Regions from separate parts of the Marinobacter sp. NFXS11 genome, predicted to be linked through region 2. Evidence: predicted binding sites of a transcription regulator. Region 2 holds the regulator's gene; the other holds the start of a gene.
The links. The regulator FliA, encoded in region 2, starts transcription of late flagellar genes. The targets are predictions, from matches to a motif close to CTAAAGTTTNNNNNNNNNNNGCCGNTAA.
Positions count from the first base shown of each region.

Region 1: the regulator FliA is predicted to act here: its motif matches at 1,692-1,719, upstream of J3362_RS14415 (methyl-accepting chemotaxis protein).

Region 1 covers NZ_JAGDDV010000002.1:1,178,848-1,183,093, forward strand. Annotated here, with positions in the region: gene J3362_RS14405 (thiol-disulfide oxidoreductase DCC family protein) at 1-317, opposite strand, end outside; gene J3362_RS14410 (CHAD domain-containing protein) at 301-1,653, opposite strand; gene J3362_RS14415 (methyl-accepting chemotaxis protein) at 1,878-3,554, shown strand; gene J3362_RS14420 (TRAP transporter substrate-binding protein) at 3,662-4,246, shown strand, end outside.
Region 2 covers NZ_JAGDDV010000001.1:826,071-830,316, forward strand. Annotated here, with positions in the region: gene flhF (flagellar biosynthesis GTPase FlhF) at 1-371, shown strand, start outside; gene J3362_RS03920 (MinD/ParA family protein) at 440-1,252, shown strand; gene J3362_RS03925 (RNA polymerase sigma factor FliA) at 1,284-2,027, shown strand; gene cheY (chemotaxis response regulator CheY) at 2,190-2,573, shown strand; gene J3362_RS03935 (protein phosphatase CheZ) at 2,594-3,379, shown strand; gene J3362_RS03940 (chemotaxis protein CheA) at 3,396-4,246, shown strand, end outside.

The DNA.
Region 1 (4,246 bases), on a different contig from region 2:
GCCCATTTCCCGTAGATGCGCGAGGCAATCTGGAAAATGCCGGGCCACAGCAGGGGTTTGAACAGAAAACCAAAGGGCGTGTGGGACCAGGCGCGAACATTTGCGGGCAGACCGATGACCCACTCGCCGGTCCAGGTCATCAGGTGCAGGCGTCTGAGTAGAGCTTCATGACATGGCAGATTGGCGCTGCCGTCACGCTGTTCATGGATGTCTGCAAAGATCAGATTGCCACGCTGGAGTTTGCGCAGGGTGCGGATCTCTTTGGCGCACAGTGGGCATTGTCCGTCGTAAAACAGGGTGTCATAACGGAGCTCCATCGAGTCCTCCAAGGGTTAGAATCTGTTTCCGGGCGTTCGATTTGTGGGCTTCCAGCGTTTCCACGATCCCATTGAGCGCGGCTGGCAGTACCTCTGGCGCCGCCTGGCGGAACTGGTCGAGAAGCAAAATCTGAACGTGCAGATCCTGGAACCGGCCATAGAGCTCTTGCCGCTCCTTTAAGGTTTTCAGGTTGCGCTTCCAGGTTTTGGCATCCAGTTCCATCAGGTAACGGATTCGTTTGAGTTGCTTGCGCAGCCGATGGACATCCTCATCCGGTGAAGTATGCATCAGCTCGGCAGTGCGTTTATTAAACTCCTTGATACGACGTTCCACGGCCCTTCGGATGTCTTTCGGCCGGAGTGTTGCGGCCAATTTCTGAAACTTTCGCGAATCGATCAGATTGCGCCAGTGTTCCATGCTGTCCTGGTAGCGCTTGCTTTTCAGTCGCTTTGCCAGCTTTTTATGATGGCTGGCGGCTTCGCGCTCGAACCAGATCTGCAAGGCTGCCCGAATTTCCGCGCCATCTGCGCAAAGTTCCGGCAGGTCCTGAAGAAACACGTGAAGGTCCCGCAGTGGGCCCGTTGCCCTTGCATGGCGTTTCAGGGTTTTAACCCCTTTTGCCAGCGATTTGTCACCGGTCACGTCCTGAACCGATTCGGCGATGGCCCGGCTGCGTCGAATCGCAATCCGGTATTGGTGCAGGAATTCGTCATCCAGGCCAAGGGCGACGCCCCGTTCCAGTTGCCTTAGCCGATCAAGTTGATGGCGAAGGGCCTTGGGAATGTCCCTTGCAGGATCGTCCCCCGCGGTTCTGGCTTTCTTTTTAAGCTTTCGTTCGAAGTGGGCGTAGCTGTAATCCTGTGGCGTTATCAGAGTCACCAGTTTGCCCTGGCCGCGACCAATCTGACGCCAGTGTTTGATCGAAAGCCGGATGTGAATAACGCTGGCGGTGGGTAGCTGTTCCGGGGGCTGCTTCAGGAGGGACTGGGCCAGTTCCAGTAACGCCGGGTTGTGGCCGACCAGGGTAATCTGTGGAGCGTCTGCCTGCTCTTCAAGCCATGCGAGTAGTCGCCGATAGTCGAAGGTATATAGCTCACTCAGGGTATGGCAGCGCTCGGCTGCGACTGTGTCGGGCAGTATGCCTTGCAATGTTGCAACGGCCCGCTTGGCGTTGCTGCTGTAAACCTCGCCTTCGAACGCGCCGACAGATTTCAGGGCATTTCCCAATGGGGCCAGTTGGCTGACGCCCCTTGCATTGAGGGGGCGTTCCCGGTCAGAAAGTGATTCATCGGCCCAGCTGGACTTGGCGTGGCGTACCAGAAACAGGTGCTTCATTGGCATACCTTCGTAGTGATCCTTTAGTCTAGCGCTTGCTTAAGACATTTACGTTACTGCCGTTACTCTACTTATCTGAAAACACTGGCGGAAGCCCCGCCTGGCCAGAGAAACTCAGGCGCAGCAGGGCGGCTGCTGAAATCTCTCTTAACAAACTGGAACAGATCACCTGGTGTGGTCTGTGGATAATCTCCAGCAACAAAATTCCCACGGAGCGCGGTACGATGAATGTTCTGAGTCGGTTGAAAATTCGAACTCGCTTACTGGTGGCCGTAATGGTCCCGGTACTTGTTACGGCGGCGACTCTCGCCTGGATTACCGCCAGCCAGATTCAGGCCAATGGCGAGGAGGAACTCAAACGCCTTGAGAACAGCCTTCTGGAAGCGCGCAAGGCTGGCTTGCAGAATCTGGTTGATGCGGCCGAAGCGGTCGTACTGGAAGCCAAGAATGATCCGTCGTTGAGTGAGGAAGAAGCGAAGGAAGCCGCGGCAGCGCGCTTGCGTACGATTCGTTTCGATGAAACCAACTATGTGTTTGCCTACACCCGTGACGTCTACAACCTGGCCTATGCGCCCGATCCTTCCAAGGAGGGGCCAACCAATAACCCGACTCTGAAGCGTCTGGTGGGGGATCTTTTTGCCGCGGCCGAGGAGGATGGCTTTTACGGCTACGACTGGATGAACCCGGCTTCGGGTAATGAAGAACCCAAGATGTCCTATTCCACCCTCATTCCGGACTGGGACTGGATGATAGGTGCCGGTGTGTACATTACCGATATCGACCGGCAGGTGGCAGCTGCCCGTGAGGAAATCGAGGCCGGTATGGCTGAAACCCTGGGCTTTATCCTGTTGGTCACGGTGGTGGTGGTTGTGATTGCGCTGGTGATTGGTGTTTTCGTCGGCCGTAGCGTGACCCGGCCGTTGAAGAGCGTCAGCAACATGATGCAGGAAATTGCGGACGGCGAAGGTGACCTGCGCCAGCGTCTGCCGGACGAGGGCAATGACGAGCTGGCCGAGCTCGGTCGGCGCTTTAACGCCTTCGTAGTCAAGATCCAGGACACCATGCGTGAGGTTGGTGCGACCACGGATCAGGTCGCATCCGCGGCGGAAGAACTGAGCCGGGTAGCCAATGAAACCCGGGCTTCCGTTCAGGAACAGGGCTCCGAGACCGATCAGATTGCCTCGGCCATCAATGAAATGGCGGCCACTATCCAACAAATCTCCGGTAACGCTAATGAAGTTGAGAGCGCAGCGTCAGACGCTGACCGTATGGCCCGCGAGGGTGGCGCAACGATTAGCAGCGCCCAGGGCGCGGTGAATCAGCTTTCTGAAGAAATCCAGGATACCGCGAAGAGTATTGATGCTCTTGCCGAGAAATCCGACGATATCCAGCAGGTTCTGGATGTCATCCACGCCGTGACTGAACAGACCAACCTGCTGGCCCTGAATGCGGCTATCGAGGCTGCCCGGGCCGGTGAGCATGGCCGTGGTTTCTCGGTGGTTGCCGACGAAGTGCGCCAACTGGCCAAGCGTAGCGCCGAGTCCGCCGACCAGATCCGCGAAATGATTGATGGCTTCGTCACGGAGTCTAAGGCGTCGGTTGAGCGGATGAACAAGTCGCGTAAACGTTCAAGCGAAACCGTGGAAAGGATCAACCACGCCACGGATGCCCTGAAAACCATTGAGACGTCGGTGGGTCAGATTCACGATCAGGTCACCCAGATCGCGACCGCCGCCGAGCAACAGAGCCAGGTTGCCGAGGAGATCAACCAGAACGTGGTCCGCATTGTCGATGCTGCCCAGCGCAGTGATACCGGCGTAACCCAGACCAACGAAGCCAGCCATGAACTGGCGCGGCTGGGCGAGAGCCTTCGGGATCTGGTCGGTCAGTTCAAGGTCTGATACCGATTCACGGTGTTCTGCCGATTGGCGGAACACCATGAGCAAGCTATGATGGTTGCGCGACAGAAATACCTGTTTTCATACCAACAATAATGGAAGCCAACACAATGACAATCCGGAAAACACTGCTTGCGGCCGTTGCCGCTGCAGCCACCGCGTTCAGCGTGTCCTCGGTGGCCGAGGAAAACTTCACCTTGCGCCTTGCGCAGACCTGGGGGCCAAATTCTCCGGTACTGGGAGAGACTGTTCAGCATATGGCGGACATGGCAGAAACCATGTCGGATGGCCGCCTGCAGATTCGCATTGATCCGTCCAACAAGCACAAGGCGCCTTTCGGGATTTTCGACCTGGTGCGCAATGGTCAGTACGACATGGGCCACACCGCGTCCTATTACTACAAGGGCTCTATCCCGAACGCCATGTACTTCACCACCATTCCGTTCGGGCTGATCGCGCCCGAGATGTACGCCTGGTTCTACCACGGCGAGGGCATGGAACTGATGCAAAAGGTGTATGAGCCCTACGGCATGCTCTCCTTCCCGGGTGGTAATACCGGTAATCAGATGGGTGGCTGGTTCCGCAAGGAGATTAACTCCCTTGAAGACCTCAAAGGCCTGAAGATGCGCACCCCCGGTTTTGCCGGCGAGGTTATGTCTGAACTGGGCGTTGCCGTGACCAACCTGCCGCCAGGT
Region 2 (4,246 bases):
TGACCAGTGCGGACAAAGGCTATCAGGAACAGCTGGCCGAACTGGCTCGCAGCCATCACAATATCAAAACCCATCTGGTGGTCTCGGCAACCAGTCAGCCTCGCATCATGAAATCCGTGTGGCATTGCTATAAGATGGCAAATCTTGCGGGCTGTGTGATGACCAAAATCGACGAGGCCCTGACGCTGGGCGAGTCTCTCGGGTTTGTGATGGAAACCGGTCTGCCGGTAGCCTATTACACAGACGGCCAGAAGATTCCTGAAGACCTGCACCACGCAGAAGCCGTTCCGCTGGTGCGGTTGGCCGTGGATCGGCTGAAAACACTCCAGCAACAGCAAGCGGTCGCAGAGGGCCTGAAAGAACACGCCTGAGACCGGACAGATTGACAGCAGGCGTCGGAGAAACAGCCGGCGAAACGTGGCGAGAGACCAAAAACAGTATGAGCAGAGCACATCCGGTACAGGTGATTGCAGTTTCCGGCGGAAAGGGTGGTGTCGGCAAGAGTAACGTGTCGGTTAACCTCGGAATTGCCCTGGCGCAGAAAGGCCGGAGAGTGGTGCTGCTCGACGCCGATCTGGGGCTCGCCAATATCGACGTCTTGCTGGGCATCACTGCCAATCGCAACCTCCAGGATGTTCTGGCCGGCGATTGTGACCTGAAGGACGTTCTGGTGAATGGTCCCGGCGGCATCAAGATTGTCCCCGCCTCTTCCGGTACCCAGAGAATGACGCAGCTCAGCCCCATGGAGCATGCCGGGCTGATTAACGCGTTTAGCGAGCTTGGGGACCAGATTGATGTTCTGATTGTGGATACCGCTGCCGGTATCTCCGAATCGGTGGTCAGTTTTCTCAGGGCGTCCCAGGAGTTGTTGCTGGTGGTGTGTGACGAGCCCACGTCCATTACAGACTGTTACGCCCTGATCAAGCTCATGAATCGCGAGTACGGCACGAATCGGTTCCGCATTCTTGCCAACCAGGTCCGGAATGAACAGGAAGGCCGGCATCTGTTTGAAAAACTGACCCGGGTCACCGAGCGCTTCCTCGATGTGGCACTACAATACGTGGGAATAGTCCCCTACGATGAGGCCGTGAAGAAAGCGGTTCAGCGTCAGCGTGCGGTGCTGGACGCCTATCCCAGGGCGAAAGCTTCACTGGCCATCAAGGCGTTGGCGGACAAGGTAGATAGCTGGCCGTTGCCGTCCTCTCCCCGCGGGCATCTGGAATTTTTTGTGGAGCGGCTCGTCGAAGTCTGAATCGGATCCAGTCAAACAAAAAACCGGATACATGACATTGGCGAAAAACCTCGGAATCTATAACCAGTCAAGCGCGCAGAAGCCGGCTCAGCTCATTGAGCAGCACGCGCCGCTGGTCAAGAAAATTGCCCTTCACCTGATGGCCCGCCTGCCGGCGTCCGTCCAGCTTGAAGACCTGATGCAGGCCGGCATGATCGGTCTGCTCGAGGCCGCCCAGCGTTACAGTTCCACCAAAGGTGCTACTTTCGAGACTTACGCCGGTATCCGGATTCGCGGCGCCATGGTGGACGAAATCCGCAAGGGTGACTGGGTGCCACGTTCTGTTCACCGCAACGCCCGTCGAATTTCCCAGGCCATCAAGACCGTTGAAGACCGACTTGGCCGAGAAGCCCATGATCAGGAAGTGGCCGAAGAGCTGGGTATGGGGCTGGCCGAATATCACTCCTACCTTTCCGATTCCAACAGCGGTCGACTTTTTAGCCTCGACGAGCTCAATGAATCCGGAGAGCTGCCGATAGAACAGACAGAGACGCAGGATAATCCCCTGGAGGGATTGTCCTCCGATGCCTTCCGGAGGAGCCTCGCTGAGGCGATTGAAGACCTGCCGGAGCGGGAAAAGCTGGTGTTGAGCCTTTACTACCAGGAAGAACTGAACCTCAAGGAGATTGGTGCGGTGCTTGGCGTCAGTGAGAGCCGGGTAAGCCAGATTCACAGTCAGGCAGCCCTGCGCCTTCGGGGCCGGCTCTCGGATTGGCGCCAGGAATCTGACAGCTGACCGCGTTCAGTCTGTGTCGGCAACGAGGTAGTCTGTAGTTTTTGGTAACCGATGCTTTACAACCGAAGCAAAGATCCGACAATAAGCGGTTAAAACAGCGGCCTGCTAGACTTTGAACGCAAAGGTCAAACGAATTCCGGGTGTTACTAACTGGAGGTCCCATTGGACAAAAACATGAAAATCCTCATTGTGGACGACTTCTCCACAATGCGACGGATCATCAAGAACCTGCTGCGTGATCTTGGCTTCACCAACACCGATGAAGCTGACGATGGCAACACGGCGCTGCCAATGCTCAAAAGCGGCAAATACGATTTTCTGGTGACCGACTGGAACATGCCGGGCATGTCAGGCTTCGATCTTCTCAAGGCCGTTCGGGCAGACGAGAATCTCAAAACCCTGCCGGTATTGATGGTGACTGCTGAGGCCAAGCGCGACCAGATCGTTGCCGCTGCCCAAGCAGGCGTGAATGGTTATGTGGTCAAGCCATTCACCGCTGCCGTGCTCAAGGAAAAGATTGAGAAAATCTTTGAAAGAATCCAGTAACCAGAGGTCGGATGGCTCTCATGAGCGATAGCAAAAAGAACCATCGGGGCCTTGAACCGGAGGTGACGGAAAAGCTCCAGCGGCAGGCAGCGGAACTGGCCGAGAGTGTTGATGCGGGTGATTATGCCAAAGCCATGACCCTGATCAATGAACTCAGCGAGGTAAGGGATCAGAGTCTGTACCGTGAGGTAGGGCGGCTGACCCGGAGCCTGCACGAAGCAATCCGGAACTTCCAGATTGATCCCCGTAACGCCGAACAGCAGGAAGCCCTGTCAAAGATGACAGATGCCTCTGATCGTCTCGAATACGTTGTGCAGATGACCGGCGAAGCAGCCAACCGGACCATGGACCTGGTTGAGGAAACCATGCCCGTGGCCAATGCCCTCAGAGACGAGGCCGCCGCGTTGCGTGATGAGTGGCAGCGCCTCCGTCGCCGGGAAATGCAGCCGGCTGAGTTTCGCGAGCTGTACGGCCGGATTGATCGCTTTTTTGTCAGCATGGCAACCGATGCCGACACCATGTACAGCAACCTGTCGGAAATCCTGCTGGCTCAGGACTATCAGGATCTGACAGGGCAGGTCATCCAGAAGGTCACCGCTCTTGTGAAAGAGGTTGAGGAGCAGATGCTCAGCCTGGTGGTGATGGCCAGTCATGTGGACCAGCTCACGGGCACGGTGCACCAGATTGAAGAAAAAGAAGAGTCTGCAGAGAAGGGCGTCGGGCCCCAGATCAAGGCCGATGAGCGTGAAGATGTAGTTTCGGGACAGGACGACGTAGACGACCTGTTGTCCAGTCTCGGTTTCTGAATAATGAGGGTAGCGCATGGCGTTTGATGCTGATGAAGAGATTTTGCAGGACTTCCTGGTAGAAGCCGGCGAGATCCTCGAAAAGCTGTCAGAGCAGTTGGTAGATCTTGAGCAACATCCTGACGACAGTGATCTGCTTAACGCCATCTTCCGTGGCTTTCACACCGTTAAAGGCGGCGCGGGCTTCCTTCAGCTTGAAGCACTGGTAAATTGCTGCCATTCCGCCGAAAACGTTTTTGACATCCTGCGCAATCACAAGCGCAAGGTGGACTCTGAACTGATGGACGTGGTTCTCGAAGCCCTGGATAACGTCAATGCCATGTTTGAGCAGGTCCGCAATCACGAGGAGCTGACACCCGCCCCGGACGAACTGATCGCCCGCCTGGATGCCCTGGCCCAGCCGGAAGGCGAGGGGGCGCCGGCCGCTGCGGCTCAACCTGAGCACAAACAGAGCGAACCGGCAGAAGACGGTGGTGACATCACCGACGACGAGTTCGAACAGCTTCTGGACGCACTGCAGGACGAGAAATCAGCGGAGGTTTCCTCGGCTTCGAGCGCCGGATCGGCCGGCGGTGACCAGGAAAGTTCTGGAGACGACGAAATTACCGATGACGAATTCGAGGCGCTGCTGGACCAACTGCACGGGAAAGGTCAGTTTGCCGGTGCGCCAGCTGGCGAGGAAGAGGCCGTCAGCAAAGAAGACAAACCGGCTGCCAAGGCCGGCTCTGGTGGCAGCGATGACCTGATCACCGACGACGAATTCGAGAAACTGCTGGACGATCTTCACGGCAAGGGCGGAAGCCCGACCGCGGGCGGAGAGCCTTCAGCCTCGAAAGAGCCTGCAGCTCCAAAACAGCCCTCAGCGCC